Regions from separate parts of the Kribbella sp. NPDC026596 genome, predicted to be linked through region 2. Evidence: riboswitches for the same ligand, from Rfam matches in the RefSeq annotation. Region 2 holds a riboswitch; each other region holds the start of a gene.
What was found. A riboswitch is a leader RNA that binds a small molecule or an ion and turns the genes downstream of it on or off. The one in region 2 is predicted to bind cobalamin.
Positions count from the first base shown of each region.

Region 1: linked by a shared signal. The riboswitch ahead of AB0E63_RS06000 (SCO2322 family protein) and the one ahead of cobN (cobaltochelatase subunit CobN) in region 2 are both predicted to bind cobalamin.
Region 3: linked by a shared signal. The riboswitch ahead of metE (5-methyltetrahydropteroyltriglutamate--homocysteine S-methyltransferase) and the one ahead of cobN (cobaltochelatase subunit CobN) in region 2 are both predicted to bind cobalamin.

Region 1 covers NZ_JBEZYF010000005.1:160,997-165,754, reverse strand. Annotated here, with positions in the region: gene AB0E63_RS06005 (CbiQ family ECF transporter T component) at 1-686, opposite strand, end outside; gene AB0E63_RS06000 (SCO2322 family protein) at 687-1,394, opposite strand; cobalamin riboswitch at 1,486-1,618, opposite strand; gene AB0E63_RS05995 (hypothetical protein) at 1,606-1,815, opposite strand; gene AB0E63_RS05990 (aldo/keto reductase family protein) at 1,812-2,822, opposite strand; gene AB0E63_RS05985 (DUF3043 domain-containing protein) at 2,883-3,470, opposite strand; gene AB0E63_RS05980 (PspA/IM30 family protein) at 3,634-4,449, shown strand; gene AB0E63_RS05975 (hypothetical protein) at 4,446-4,721, shown strand.
Region 2 covers NZ_JBEZYF010000082.1:6,079-10,836, reverse strand. Annotated here, with positions in the region: gene cobN (cobaltochelatase subunit CobN) at 1-2,828, opposite strand, end outside; cobalamin riboswitch at 2,860-2,999, opposite strand; gene AB0E63_RS40300 (vanadium-dependent haloperoxidase) at 3,267-4,418, shown strand; gene AB0E63_RS40295 (DUF3500 domain-containing protein) at 4,447-4,758, opposite strand, start outside.
Region 3 covers NZ_JBEZYF010000067.1:29,475-34,232, reverse strand. Annotated here, with positions in the region: gene ppdK (pyruvate, phosphate dikinase) at 1-1,480, opposite strand, end outside; gene AB0E63_RS37165 (ABC transporter substrate-binding protein) at 1,868-2,734, shown strand; cobalamin riboswitch at 2,778-3,000, shown strand; gene metE (5-methyltetrahydropteroyltriglutamate--homocysteine S-methyltransferase) at 3,135-4,758, shown strand, end outside.

The DNA of each region.
Region 1 (4,758 bases), on a different contig from region 2:
CGGGGGACCTGCGCCGTACGCCCGTAGCCGCGAGAGTCCATCGCGGCGGCGAGCTCCACCGACCTGTCCAAGGCACCCTCCAGCACCGGCATGGCTGTCGTACGGAAGGAGCCGCGAGTGCGGCCGCGGAGGCGACGGGCGGCGCGGATCCGGCGGGCGTCCGTCACCAACTGTGGTGCGAACGTCAGCGCGACCACGCAAGCCACGCCCATCTCGTAGAGGGCCCCGGGCAACGACTTGAGCAGCCGCCGCGGACTGGCCAGTGAGTTGGCCGCACCGATGCAGCAGAGCATGACCGCCAGCTGAAAGCCGTCGTACAGCGCGGTCAGCAGTGCCTCGAGGGTGACCTCGCCGCCGAGCTTGACCCCGTTTGCCCAGTCAGGCAAGGGGATCTGCGGCAGGATGAACAGCACCGTGTTCCCCTGCGAACGGGTGGAGAGCAGTGCCTGCAGCACCACGCGGACGCCGATGACCACCAGACCCAGTTTGAGGAACGCGGTGTAGCTGCTGGCCCAGGCAGCGTCGGAGCGGCGGGCGGCCACCACGAATCCGGTGACTGCGAGGATCAGCACGAGCAGCACCGGGTTCCGCGTACGGCTGGCCGCCACGGCCATGCCGAGCGCCCACAGCCACCAGGCCCCCGGGTGGAGTGCCCGGGGCAGCGTCAGTTGATGGACAGTACGCACTTACTTGGCGGTGCGCCGGCGGTTGAGGGCCAGACCACCGCCGGCCAGGGCGAGCACGACCACAGCGGCGATGATGATCCCGCTCCACGGCGCACCATCACCGCCGTCGTCAGAGGAGGAGGAGGCCGGAGAGGTCACCGCGGTCGAGCCGACCGCGGCACCGATCTGCAGCGTCACGGGGGCGTCGGTGGCCGGGACCTGGATGCTTTTCACCTGATCCCCGCAGCCCTTGGCCGGATAGCCCGCGATGCCGCAGGTCAGGCCCTTCTCGATCCGCACCGGCGCGACCGCCGCGAGGATCTTGGCGCCGTTCGCCTGGGTGTCCGTGACCACGCAGGTGCCGGTGGCCTGTCCCGGAGTCTCACCGCTGACCGCGTCCTCCGGCGTACCGGGGTCGACGACCAGAGCCACGCGCTTCTTGCCGGTCTCCGCCGGTGTCTTGCCACAGATGGCTTCGAAGTCGCCGGCTGCGCGCGGCACGCGGGGCTTCGCACCGCCGACGGCGTACCGCCAGCCCTCCACCGCCCCGTCGGCTGGGACGACGGCGTCAGCGCCCTTCTGGGAGAAGGCCCACTGGCCTGAGCTCCACTGGTAGTAGCCCCAGAAGCGATAGCCGTCCTCGGCCTGGGCGGTGGTGGCGACGGTCCCAGCCAGCAGGAGACCCGCCAGCGTGGCGAGGACCAGTCGTACGGTCCGGTGTGCAGTCATCTCGTGTCCTCTATCGGGCTCATGGCCCGGTGGAGGAGGTCCCGCCTGCTCCGGCAGGGTAGGGGCTCCACCCGCGGACCACGGCGGGTAGTTGAGCCTGTCTCCCTGCGGCACAGTGTTCCGGCTCGCCACCTGAGGTGGCCTACGGTTGCGGGTCAGCGCCGGACTCGGACCGGCTTCCCTGTGCACGCAGGAGTGGTTCGACCGAAGCCTACTCTGCGGAGGACAGACTCATCGGGCCGTAGACTTCCCGGCCGTCCTCCAGCAGGTACACCTGGCCGACGCCACGCTCGGCCAGGTCCCGCCAGCTCTCACCGAGCCAGCTCTCCGCGTCACCCTGAGCGGAGAACTCCGCCCCGCCGACCTCACCCGGGTCGACCAGGGCGCCGCTCGCGGTCTCGAACCGCCAGCTCCAGCTCATGAGCCGGGCCGGGTCTGCGGCGAGTTCTGCGCGGTCTTGGCCGGGTCGCGCTCGACGATCCCGCCGAGGACCTCGTCGATCCGCTTGAGCAGGGCTTCCTCGAGCTTCACACCGGAGGCCTTCACGTTCTCCACGACCTGCTCGGGGCGGGACGCGCCGATGATGGCCGACGAGACGTTCGGGTTCTGCAGCACCCAGGCGATGGCGAGCTGAGACAGCGCCAGGCCGGCCTCGTCCGCGAGCGGCTTCAGCTCCTGCACGCGGCTCAGCACGTCGTCGTTGAGGAACCGCTTGATCATGTTGGCGCCGTTCGCGTCGGTGGCCCGCGAACCTTCCGGTGGCTGCTGACCGGGCAGGTACTTGCCGGTGAGCACGCCCTGCGCGATCGGTGAGAACACCACCTGGCCGATGCCGAGCTCCTCCGAGGCCGGCACCACCTCGGCCTCGATCACCCGCCAGAGCATGCTGTACTGCGGCTGGTTCGAGACGAACGGGATGCGCAGCTCCCGGGCCAGCCGGTGGCCCTCCTGCAGCTGCTCGGCGGTCCACTCGGACACGCCGATGTACAGCGCCTTGCCGGACCGGACGACGTCGGCGAAGGCCTCCATCGTCTCCTCCAGCGGCGTCTCGGTGTCGAACCGGTGCGCCTGGTAGAGGTCGACGTAGTCGGTCTTCAGCCGCTTCAGGGAGGCGTTGATCGACTCGTGGATGTGCTTGCGGGACAGGCCGGTGTCGTTCGGTCCGAACGGACCGGTCGGCCAGTAGACCTTGGTGAAGATCTCCAGCGACTCGCGCCGCTCACCCTCCAGCGCCTCGCCGAGGACCGACTCGGCCTTGGTGTTGGCGTAGGTGTCGGCGATGTCGAACGTGGTGATGCCGGCCTCCAGGGCCGCCCGCACACAGGCCTTGGCCTGTTCGTTCTCCACCTGGGACCCGTGCGTGAGCCAGTTCCCGTACGAGATCTCGCTGACCTTCAAACCACTGTTGCCGAGATAGCGGAAGTCCATACCCCTGACCCTACTGTCCCCGGGCGGTGGGCACCGTCCCGGCGCCCGTCGTACCGAGGATCAGGACGGCTTCTCGCCGCGCTTGACCATGGGCTTGGGCAGTCGCCAGCGGCGCATCTGCATGGTCCGGCGGACCGCGTAGAACCCGAGGCCCTTGGTGGACTCCTTCGGGAACTTCACCGTCACCGCCCGGCGCAGCCCGGCCGAGAGCAGGAACCAGTCCAGCGCGATCAGCAGGATCATCGCCAGGAAGAGCAGGTTGACCACGCCGGCCAGCCAGAGGAACTGCCGGGAGAAGACCACGCCGATCAGGGACACCACCAGCAGGATCGGCAGCGCGAACTCCATCACCGAGTAGCGGGCGTCCACGTAGTCGCGGGCGAACCGCCGGACCGGGCCTTTGTCGGCGGCCGGCAGGTACCGGTCGTCGCCGGTGCGCATGGCGTCCTGCATCTTGGACCGCTCGGTCCGGACCTTCTCCCGCCGGTACGCCGAGGCCTCCCTGCGGTTGCGCGGCTTCTTCAGCGCGGCCTTGCGGGCGGCCTCCGCCTCCTTGCGGGTCGGCGTGGGGCGTCCCTTACCGCCCGGCTTGCCCTGGGGGTCGGCGGGTACGGTGGTAGCTGTCTCAGACTTGGTACGACGGAACACGGGGTCTGAACCTCATTCGGCAGGGCAGGTCGACTCGGGGTGGTCCCCGGACCTGGGTACCACTTTATCGGGGCCGGTCCTGATGGTGTGGTGACCCATAGGGACATAGGGTGGTTGACGCACGCCGGGTCGTCACGCCGGCACAGAAGGGGTACGGATATCGATGAGCATCTTCAGGCGGATGTCGACGATCTTCAAGGCCAAGGCGAACTCCGCCCTGGACAAGGCCGAGGATCCTCGCGAAACCCTTGACTACTCGTATCAGAAGCAGCTGGAGCTGCTGCAGAAGGTACGGCGGGGCGTGGCCGACGTGGCCACCAGCCGCAAGCGGGTGGAGCTGCAAGCCTCCCAACTGCAGTCCCAGTCGTCGAAGCTCCAGGAGCAGGCGCAGAAGGCGCTCTCGATGGGCCGTGAGGACCTGGCCCGGGAGGCCCTGACCCGCAAGTCCGGGCTGCAGGGCCAGATCGACGACCTGCAGACCCAGCACGCCCAGTTGCAGGGCGAGGAGGAGAAGCTGACGCTGGCCTCCCAGCGGTTGCAGGCCAAGGTCGAGTCCTTCCGGACGCGCAAGGAGACCATCAAGGCCACCTACACCGCGGCCGAGGCGCAGACCCGGATCAACGAGGCCTTCTCCGGCATCTCCGAGGAGATGAGCGACGTCGGCCTGGCGGTCCAGCGGGCCGAGGACAAGACCCAGCAGATGCAGGCCCGGGCCGGCGCGATCGACGAGCTGCTCGCCTCCGGCGCGCTCGACGACGCCAGCGGCAGCAGCAAGGACAGCATCACCCTGGAGCTGGACCGGATGTCGTCCAACTCCGACGTGGAGAACGAGCTGGCGGCGATGAAGGCCCAGCTCTCCGGCGGCAGTGCGCCGAAGGAGATCTCCGGTGAGGCACAGCAGCCCGCTCAGTCCGCCCAGCAGCCAGTGCAGCAGCCGGCCGCCGAGCCGGTGCGACCTCAGGACGGAGACGTTCGATGATCGTTCGCATCATGGGTGAAGGCCAGTACCGGCTGGCGGACGAGAAGCTGGACGCGCTCAACGCGGTCGACGGCGACCTGGAGAAGGCCGTCTCGTCGGGCGACGAGTCGGCGTTCCAGACCGCGTTCGCCGCGCTGCTGGAGTTCGTCCGCTCCGGTGCCAAGGTCCCGGACGACGAGCTGCACGACTCCGACGCCATCCTGCCGCCGGGCGACAGCTCGCTGGCCGAGATGCGCGAGCTGATCAGCGGCGACGGCCTGATCGCCGGCTGAGCAGACCCGGCGCCCGGTCGACCCGGCCGGGCGTCAC
Region 2 (4,758 bases):
CGGATCGTCACGTCGATCCGGGGCCGGCCGAGCTCCGCCAGGCCGACCACCTCGAAGCCGGTGACGCGCCGCGACGCCTCGTCCCAGACCGGGCGGCAGCCGAGCAGCCACAGCACCTCGGCGAGGTCGTCGCCCTGGGTGCGCATGGCCGACGTCCCCCAGATGGTCAGGCCGACCGAACGCGGCCACTCCCCCGTCTCGGCCTGGTGCCGGGCCAGGAGGGAGTCGGCCAGCGCGACACCGACGTCCCAGGCGTTGCGGCTCGGGATCGCCTTCGGGTCGACGGCGTAGAAGTTGCGGCCGGTCGGCAGTACGTTGACCAGCCCGCGCGTCGGCGAACCCGACGGCCCGGCCTCGACGAACCGGCCATCCAAAGCACGAAGCACGTTGGTCAGCTCGTCACCCGTCCGCGCGAGCCGCGGGACAACTTCGGAGGCCGCGAAGGTCAGCGACTCCGAGACCTGGTCGGACGACCGACCCAGGACCTCAGTCACGACTACCGGAACCTTGAGCGGATCCCAGCTCAGCGTCTCCATCCCGACGACGAGCTTCCGCGCAACGGCCTCCAACAGGTCCACACCATCGGCGCCACTGACCGCCGGCAGGTCCGCGAGCGTCGCCAGATCGGCAAGCTCCGGAACGGCCCGGCCGGGATCGGCGAGCATGGCCGCCTCGTCCACCCCGAAGGTCTCCCCCAGCGCGGTCCGCAGTCCGGGGATCGAGTACGACCCACCCCACAGCTGACGGGCCCGCAGTACGGCGAGCACGAGGTTGACCCGTGCTTCGCCGGCCGGCGCACCACCGAGGATGTGCAGCCCGTCCCGGATCTGCACATCCTTGATCTCACACAGATATCCGTCCAGATGCAGGACGAACTCATCGAACTCCTCGTCGTCCGGCTTCTCGGACGTGTGCAGGTCGTGATGCAGTTGCGCCGCCTGGATCAGCGTCCAGATCTGCGCCCGGAGCGTCGGCACCTTCTCCGGATCCAGCGCCGACACGGTCGCATACTCGTCGAGCAGGTACTCCAGCTTGGCCATCTCGCCGTACGTCTCCGCGCGCGCCATCGGCGGCACCAGGTGGTCGACGACGGTCGCGTGCGCGCGCCGTTTGGCCTGCGTCCCCTCGCCAGGGTCGTTGACGATGAACGGATAGACCATCGGCAGGTTCCCGAGGACGGCGTCCGGCGCGCAGTCGGCCGCCATCCCGATACCCTTGCCCGGCAGCCATTCGAGCGTCCCGTGCTTACCCAGATGTACGACGGCGTGCGCGCCGAAGCCACCCTCCTCCGCCGGAGCCTCGAGCCAGCGGTACGCCGCCAGGTAGTGGTGCGAGGGCGCCATGTCCGGGTCGTGGTAGATCGCCACCGGGTTCTCGCCGAAGCCACGCGGCGGCTGGATCATCAGCACCACGTTCCCGAACCGCAGCGCCGCCAGCGCGATCGCGGGTTCGTCACCGGACGTGTCGACGTACAGCGAACCGGGCGCCGCGCCCCAGGCCTCGGTCATTGCCTCGCGCAACGATTCCGGCGCCCGCCCGAACCACTGCGCGTAGACCGACAGCGGGATCTTGGCGACCGCCGACTCCAGCTGCTCGTCGGTCAGCCATTCGACGTCGTGACCACCGGCCGCGATCAGCCGATGGATCAACCCGTCGGCACCGTCCGCCCCTTGCAGCTCGCTGAGGTCGAGCCCGCCGAGGTCGTACCCGGCCTGCTCCAGCTGCCCGAGCAGGACGACCGCCGAGGCCGGCGTGTCCAGACCGACCGCATTCCCGATCCGCGCGTGCTTGGTCGGGTACGACGACAGCACCAGAGCGAGCCGCTTGTCCGCAGTCGGCACGTGGCGGAGGCGAGCGTGCGCGACTGCGATCCCGGCCAGCCGGGCACACCGCTCCGGGTCCGGCGCGTACCGGGCCAGTCCGTCGGCGTCGTACGACTTGAACGAGAACGGGATCGTGATCAGGCGCCCGTCGAACTCCGGGATCGCGACCTGGGTCGCCGCGTCCAGCGGGCTGATCGCGGCGTCACTGGCCAGCCACTGCTCGCGGGTCGACGTCAGCGCGAGGCCCTGGATCAGTGGGATGTCGAGGGACGCGAGCGCGCCGGCGTCCCAGGCGTCGTCCGAACCGCCGGCACTCGCGTTGGCCGCGACGGATCCACCGGCGGCGAGCAGCGTCGTGACCAGGACATCGCACTTGCGCAGGAGCTCGAACAGCTCGGCGTTCTCGGACGACGTCGGATCGAGTCCGCGCAGGGTGCCGCAGTACACCGGCAGCGGCTGCGCGCCCGCCTCCGCGGCGGCGGTGGCGAGGGTGTCGACGAAGGCGGTGTTGCCGGAGATCTCGTGCGCGCGGTAGTACACGATCCCGACCACCGGCCGGTCGTCCTCGACGTACCCCCCACGCACGCCGTACGCCGGAAGTGCGCGAGGCGGCTCGAACTCGTCGCCTGTCAGGAGCAGCGTGTCGCGCAGGAAGCCGGCGAGGTTGCGCAGGTTCTCGGAGCCGCCCTCGCGGAGATAGGCCAGTGCCTCGGTCACCGCCCCCGCGGGCACGGTCGACAGCGACATCAGCTCGGCGTCGGGCGCGGCCTCACCGCTGACCACCACGACCGGCTTGCCGGACGCGACGACCGCGTCGAGCCCTTCCTCCCAGGCGCGCCGCCCGCCGAGCAGGCGAACCACGACAACCTCGGCGGCGTCGAGCAGAGGAGTCAGGTCGTCGAGCTCCAGCCGGGCCGGGTTGGCGACCGCCCAGCCCGCACCCGCCTCGGCAGCGGCAAGCAGGTCGGTGTCGGCGGTCGAGAGCAGCAGCAGGTTGGCAGGCACGCCCAGTCCTTCCTCGGGGTGTCCACGCCCCGGACGGAGGTACGACGGCGGCAGTTCCTGACTTCCCCATGAGGGTTCACAGTGGCGGGACCGTCCCGGACTCACACCGGGTTCCTGCTGATGCCGTCGATGACGAGCCGACTCTAGCCGACCGACGTCCCGGCCCACTGGGCACAGGCCTCGCCGTTGACCCGACGCGGCATCAGGTGTAGGCCGGAATGCTAAGGGTTTGTACTGCGGACGCCCTCTCGGCGTCGCACGGCAACGTCTTCTTCAGCGCAAGCCGTCACTCAGGCTTCACCTGAAGGAGGCAATCATGCGCTTGAAGGTCTGGAGATTCCTGGTCGTCGTGCTGACGGCCGGCCTCGCCGCTCCTGCCCTCACCGCCGCGCCTAGTCAGGCAGGCGGCAGCCACTCGAACCCGGCGGTGATCACCCAGTGGAACGCGATCGCCGGCGGACGATCTACACCGAGAACGCCAGCCCGGTCCCGGTGGGGAGTCTGTACTTCGGCTTCGTTTCGCTGGCCGTGTACGACGCGGTGGTGGCCATCGAGGGCCGCTACCAGCCGTACCTGAAGCAACCGAAGGTCCGCGGCAAGGCGTCGTCGGAGGCGGCGGCCGCGACGGCGGCGTACGACGTGTTGCGGTACTACTTCCCGGCCTCGGCGGCGAACCTCGCCACCGACTATGCCGCGTCGCTCGGCAGCATCGCCGACGGCCGCGCCAAGGTTCGCGGAACCGAGGTTGGCCGGCACGCAGCCGCGAACCTGATCCGAGCGCGACAGAACGACGGCAGGGGCGCGAACATCCAACTGACGGTGACGCCTGCTCCGGGAGTCTGGCGCCCGACACCTGACGCCTTCGCGCCGATGCTCGCCCCGTGGCTCGGCTTCGTCGTACCGCTGGCACTCCGATCGCCGACGCAGTTCCGGCTGCCCGGGCCGGACCCGATCACGTCGAAGGCCTATGCCCGGGACTTCGCGGAGGTGAAGGCCAAGGGCGCGCTGGTCGGATCCACCCGGACCGCGTTCCAGACCGAGACAGCGCTGTTCTGGAACGCCAACGCGGTGCTGCAGTACGAGACGGCACTTCGCGACCAGGTCACCGCGCGGGGGATGGACATCGTCACCAGCGCCCGGGCGTTCGCCCTGCTCAGCACGAGCATCGCCGATGCGCTGATTGCCTGCTGGCGAAGCAAGTACGACTACGCCTACTGGCGCCCGATCACCGCGATCCGGCTGGCCGACACCGACCGGAACCCGGCGACGAAAGCCGACCCCACCTGGATGTCGCTACTGCAAACGCCGCCCTATCCGGACTACGTCAGCGGGCACGCCTCCGGAACCGGGGCCGCAACCGGAGTGTTCAGCTATTTGTTCAGCGCCCGGTCCCTCGATCTGGACATCTCCTCGTCGGTGACCATGACGACTCGGCACTACGACAGCGCCGCGGCCCTCGATGCCGAGACCATGAACGCCAGGATCTGGCTCGGCTTCCACTTCCGGAAGGCCATGACCGACGCCAGCCGCCTCGGTCACCGCACCGCCACGTGGACGATCAACCACGAGTTCCGGCCGCTCCACAGCTGAGCGTCAGCCCGAAGCGCCGTGCGCCGCGTCAGCGGTGCGCGGCGTAGTGGGCGGCGAGGAGGTCGATCCCCCAGTCGTTGCGAACGTCACGCCAGACTGAGTGGATGTGGTTGGCGTCGTCCTGAGTGTTGTCGTACTCGGCGAGGAAGGTGGGGCCGGCGATCGAGTAGTAGTGGCGGTGGCCGACGCCGGGTTCGGTCTCGCCGGCCCAGGCGAAGGTCAGGCGCTCGATGCCCTGGTCGGTGATGTCCTGCCAGGTCTGCAACCCGATCGGTCCGGCGGCGCGGCCGACGTACTGGCCGATCAGGAGGCTGAGGAGCTGACGCTGGTCCGCGGTCAT
Region 3 (4,758 bases), on a different contig from region 2:
TCGAGATCAGCTCGCCGGCCTCGAGCACCGTGCCGTTCACCTTGATGGTGCCTTGGGCAACATTCACGTCGAGCTCCTCGGCGCCGCAGACACAGGTCTTGCCCATGCCGCGGGCGACCACGGCCGCGTGCGAGGTCTTGCCGCCGCGGCTGGTCAGGATGCCCTGCGCCGCGATCATTCCGTGCAGGTCGTCCGGGTTCGTCTCGCGCCGGACCAGGATCACCTTCTCGCCCTGGTCGGCCGCCTCGACCGCGGCGGCCGAGGTGAAGACCACCTTGCCCGAGGCCGCACCCGGCGACGCGCCGATCGCCTTGGTGATCAGCTCCTTGTCCGCGTCCGCGTCGAACCGCGGGAACATCAGCTGCGCCAACTGCGCGCCGTTCACCCGGCGCAGTGCCTCGCCGGTGTCGATCACGCCCTCGTCGATCAGGCTGGTCGCGATCCGGAAGGCCGCCGCCGCGGTCCGCTTGCCGACCCGGGTCTGCAGCATCCACAGCTTGCCGCGCTCGACGGTGAACTCGATGTCGCACAGGTCGCGGTAGTGCCCCTCGAGCTTGGCCATGATCGCCATCAGATCGTCGTACGACGTCTTGTCGATCTGCTCCAGGTCCGCCAGCGGAACCGTGTTGCGGATGCCGGCCACCACATCCTCGCCTTGCGCGTTCTGCAGGTAGTCGCCGTACACACCGGGCTGGCCGCTCGACGGGTCGCGGGTGAACGCGACGCCGGTGCCGGACTCCATGCCGAGGTTGCCGAACACCATCGAGCAGATGTTGACCGCCGTACCGAGGTCTGTGGCGATCCGCTCCTGGCGGCGGTACAGGATCGCGCGGTCGGAGTTCCACGAGCCGAAGACGGCCTCGATCGCGAGGTCCATCTGGGTCCGCGGGTCCTGCGGGAACTCGCGGCCGGTGTGCTCGTGCACGGCCTGCTTGAAGGTCTTGACGAGGGCCTGCAGGTCGTGGGTGTCCAGCTCCAGGTCGGTACGGGCGCCCTTCGCCTGCTTGGCCGCTTCGAGCGCGTCCTCGAAGACATCGCCCTTCATGTCGAGCACGGTCTTGCCGAACATCTGGATCAGCCGGCGGTACGCGTCCCAGGCGAAGCGCGGGCTGCCGGACTGATGTGCGAGCCCGTTCACCGAGTCGTCGTTGAGGCCGACGTTGAGAACCGTCTCCATCATGCCGGGCATCGACGCGGCCGCACCGGACCGGACCGAGACCAGCAGCGGGTCGTCGGCCTGGCCGAGCTTCTTGCCCATCTTCTCCTGCAGCAGGTCGACGTGGTGGTCGATCTCGTCGGCCAGCTCCGGCGGGCACGAACCGGTTGCGAGGTACGCGCGGCAGGCGTCTGTGGTGATGGTGAAACCGGGCGGAACGGGCAGGCCGAGGTTGGTCATCTCGGCCAGGTTCGCCCCCTTCCCGCCGAGCAGGTCCTTCATCTCCTTGTTGCCTTCGGCGAAGTCGTAGACGAGTTTCGGCACTGTCACTCCCAAGGTTGCGGGCGGTGCTGGTGAGTCGCGGCGTGTGGTCCGCTGGCCCATCGACTCCGGTGGCGGGGGCGTCTTTTCAGGGTAAGCCAGAAAACCAGTCCAGTTGAACACTGGTCTCACGATGCCGACGTGACCCTGCCCACAGGTCGAAGGCCGGAAAACCCTTCCCTCATTGACAACGCAAGACAATCGTCGCGTTCACCAAGGAATCCTCGCGCCAACCCAAACAGGACTTTTCCGCAAGGGTCACCCGCCCTTCGGGGCGGGTCGTGAGGCCTGCCGGCCGGGGGTCGTGAGGGTTGCGAGGTGGTGGTCGTGGGGGCTTGCGGGATCGGGGCGCGGGGCTTGCGGGGGCGGGGTGGCGGGTAGGGTCCTTGGGTGCGGATCGTTTCGTTGCTGCCGTCTGCGACCGAGATCTGCTTTGCGCTGGGTGCCGGTGATGATGTGGTCGGCGTGACGTTCGAATGCGACTATCCGGCGGCGGCGCGGGCACGGCGGATCGTGTCGACGACCGCACTCCCCGAGGGACTGACGCCGGGTGAGATCGACGCGTTCGTCCGGCAGCGGGTCGCAGCCGGCGAGGATCTCTATCACCTCGACGCGGGTGCCTTGCGCGAACTCGACCCGGATGTCGTCATCACCCAGGACCTGTGCAAGGTCTGCGCGATCGACGTGACCGAAGTAGCCGACGCCCTCAGCTATCTGGGCTGCCAAGCCGAGGTGGTCACCACCGATCCACACAACCTCGAAGACGTCCTCACCTCGATCGGAACCATCGCCAAAGCAATCGACCGCGACCCCACCCCGCTCCTGGACAACCTCCGTCGCCGGCTCCGCGCCGCGGCAGTCCGAGCCAACCGCACGCGGCCGCGGGTGGCGTTGCTCGAGTGGACGGATCCGCCGTACGCGCCAGGACACTGGTTGCCGGAGATGGTGGCGCTGGCGGGTGGCACCAACGTCCTGGGCGCCGCGGGTCAGCGTTCGACCCCGATCACCTGGGAGGAGGTCGGTGGTGCGCGCCCCGACGTGATCGTGTCAGCTCCGTGTGGGTACGACCTCGACGGTGCCGTCCGACTGACAGCAGACCTCTCGAATCTCCTCCCACCGAGCATCCCGGTGTGGGCGGTCGACGCGAACGGGTACTTCGCCCGCCCGGGTCCCCGGCTCGTCGACGGGATCGAGCTGCTCGCCGCCCTCCTCCACGACAAGACCCCGGATCAGAAGATCGCTCGACGACTGCGGTAGTGGCGTTCGTCTCGACGTACGGCGGTTCGCGGCCGGCGCGCGTACGCTCGGGTACGCCGACGGTTCGCGTGGTCATGTGGTTGTGATCGCGCGAGGCAAGAGGGAACCCGGTGGGAATCCGGGACTGCCCCGCAGCGGTGAACGGGAACGACCGCCGTCACAAGCACTGAACGCCCAGCGTCCGGGAAGCGACGGCCAGTAGGTCCACCGGTCAGCGACCGGTCCGCCCGTGAGTCCGAAGACCTGCCGCCGGTGCGCTCACCAACCCGGTGCGCGCGGGAACGGTGGTCTCGTGGGAGGACCCTGCCCGGTCGGCCGCATCCAACCGACCCCACCGGCACGGTCTCCCCGCGATCCGCCGAACCATCGGCACGCTCGCGAGGAGAGAGACGTGAACACCATGAAGACTGTGCTGGGCTACCCACGGATCGGCCCGGCCCGCGAACTCAAGAAGGCCGTCGAGAAGTACTGGTCCGGCGACAGCAACGCGGCCGAGCTGGAGGCAGCCGCCCACCGGCTACGGGCCGACACCTGGCACGACCTGGCCGGCCGCGGCCTCGACGTACTCCCCGGCAACACCTTCTCGTACTACGACCAGATGCTCGACCACGTGCAACTGTTCGGCATCGTCCCCGACCGCTTCCGAGGCCTCTCCAAGCTCGACACGTACTTCGCGATGGCCCGCGGCCGGGACGAGGTCGCGCCGCTGGAGCTGACCAAGTGGTTCGACACCAACTACCACTACCTGGTCCCCGAGCTCACCGAGAACACCGTCTTCCAGCTCGACGCGACCAAGCCGCTCGAGGACCTGGCGGCCGCACGCGAGCTCGGCGTCGACACCCGCCCGGTCCTGATCGGACCAATGACCTTCCTATTGCTCTCGAAGTCCGTCACGCCTGGGTTCGAACCGCTCAGCCTGCTCGACCGCCTACTGGATGCGTACGCCGACCTGCTCAACCAACTCGAATCCGCCGGAGCGGAATGGGTGCAGCTGGACGAGCCGGCCCTGGTCCAGGACCGCACCCCCGCCGAGCTCGACGCTCTCCGTCGCGCCTACGACCGCCTCGCCACACTCACCGACCGCCCACGACTCCTGGTCGCGACGTACTTCGGTGACCCCGGCCCCGCGTTGCCAGTACTGACGTCGACCGCCATCGACGGTCTCGCGGTCGACCTCGTGTCCGCCCCCGGACTCGTCGACCAACTCGCCGTACTGCCGAGTCTGCGGCGCAAGACCGTCGTCGCCGGAGTGGTCGACGGCCGCAACGTCTGGCGCACGCCGTTGGGCGACGCACTCTCCACCTGCGCGAAGTTGCTCGACTCGGTCGGGCAGCTGGTCGTCTCCACCTCCTGCTCGCTACTGCACGTCCCGTACGACGTGGAGGCCGAGGACGAGCTGGATCCGCGCGTCCGCGAGCGGCTCGCGTTCGCACGGCAGAAGGTCGACGAGGTCGTCGTACTCGGCCGGGCCCTCAGCGAAGGGGTCCTGGTCGATCTCGGCAACCCGCCCGGCGGACCGGTCGAGGAGTCCGGCCTTGCCCGTGAACAGGCGGTCCGCGACCGGGCGGCCGCGATTCGTCCCGCGGATCGACAGCGGCCGTCGTACGACGAACGCCGTACCGCGCAGGAGTCGATCGGGCTGCCGGCGCTCGCAACCACCACGATCGGTTCCTTTCCACAGACCGCGGACATTCGCCGGACGCGCGCCGACCTGCGGGTCGGTCGGATCGACTCAGCGACGTACGACGAGCGGATGCGGGCCGAGATCGCACGGGTGATCGGGCCGCAGGAGGAGCTCGGGCTCGACGTACTCGTGCATGGTGAGCCCGAGCGCAACGACATGGTCCAGTACTTCGCCGAGCAGTTGGATGGCTTCGCGACCACGAAACAAGGCTGGGTGCAGTCGTACGGCAGCCGCTGCGTCCGTCCGCCGATCCTGTACGGCGAGGTGTCGCGACCGGCCCCGATGACCGTGTCGTGGGCGTCGTACGCGCAGTCCCTGACCGAGCGGCCGGTGAAGGGGA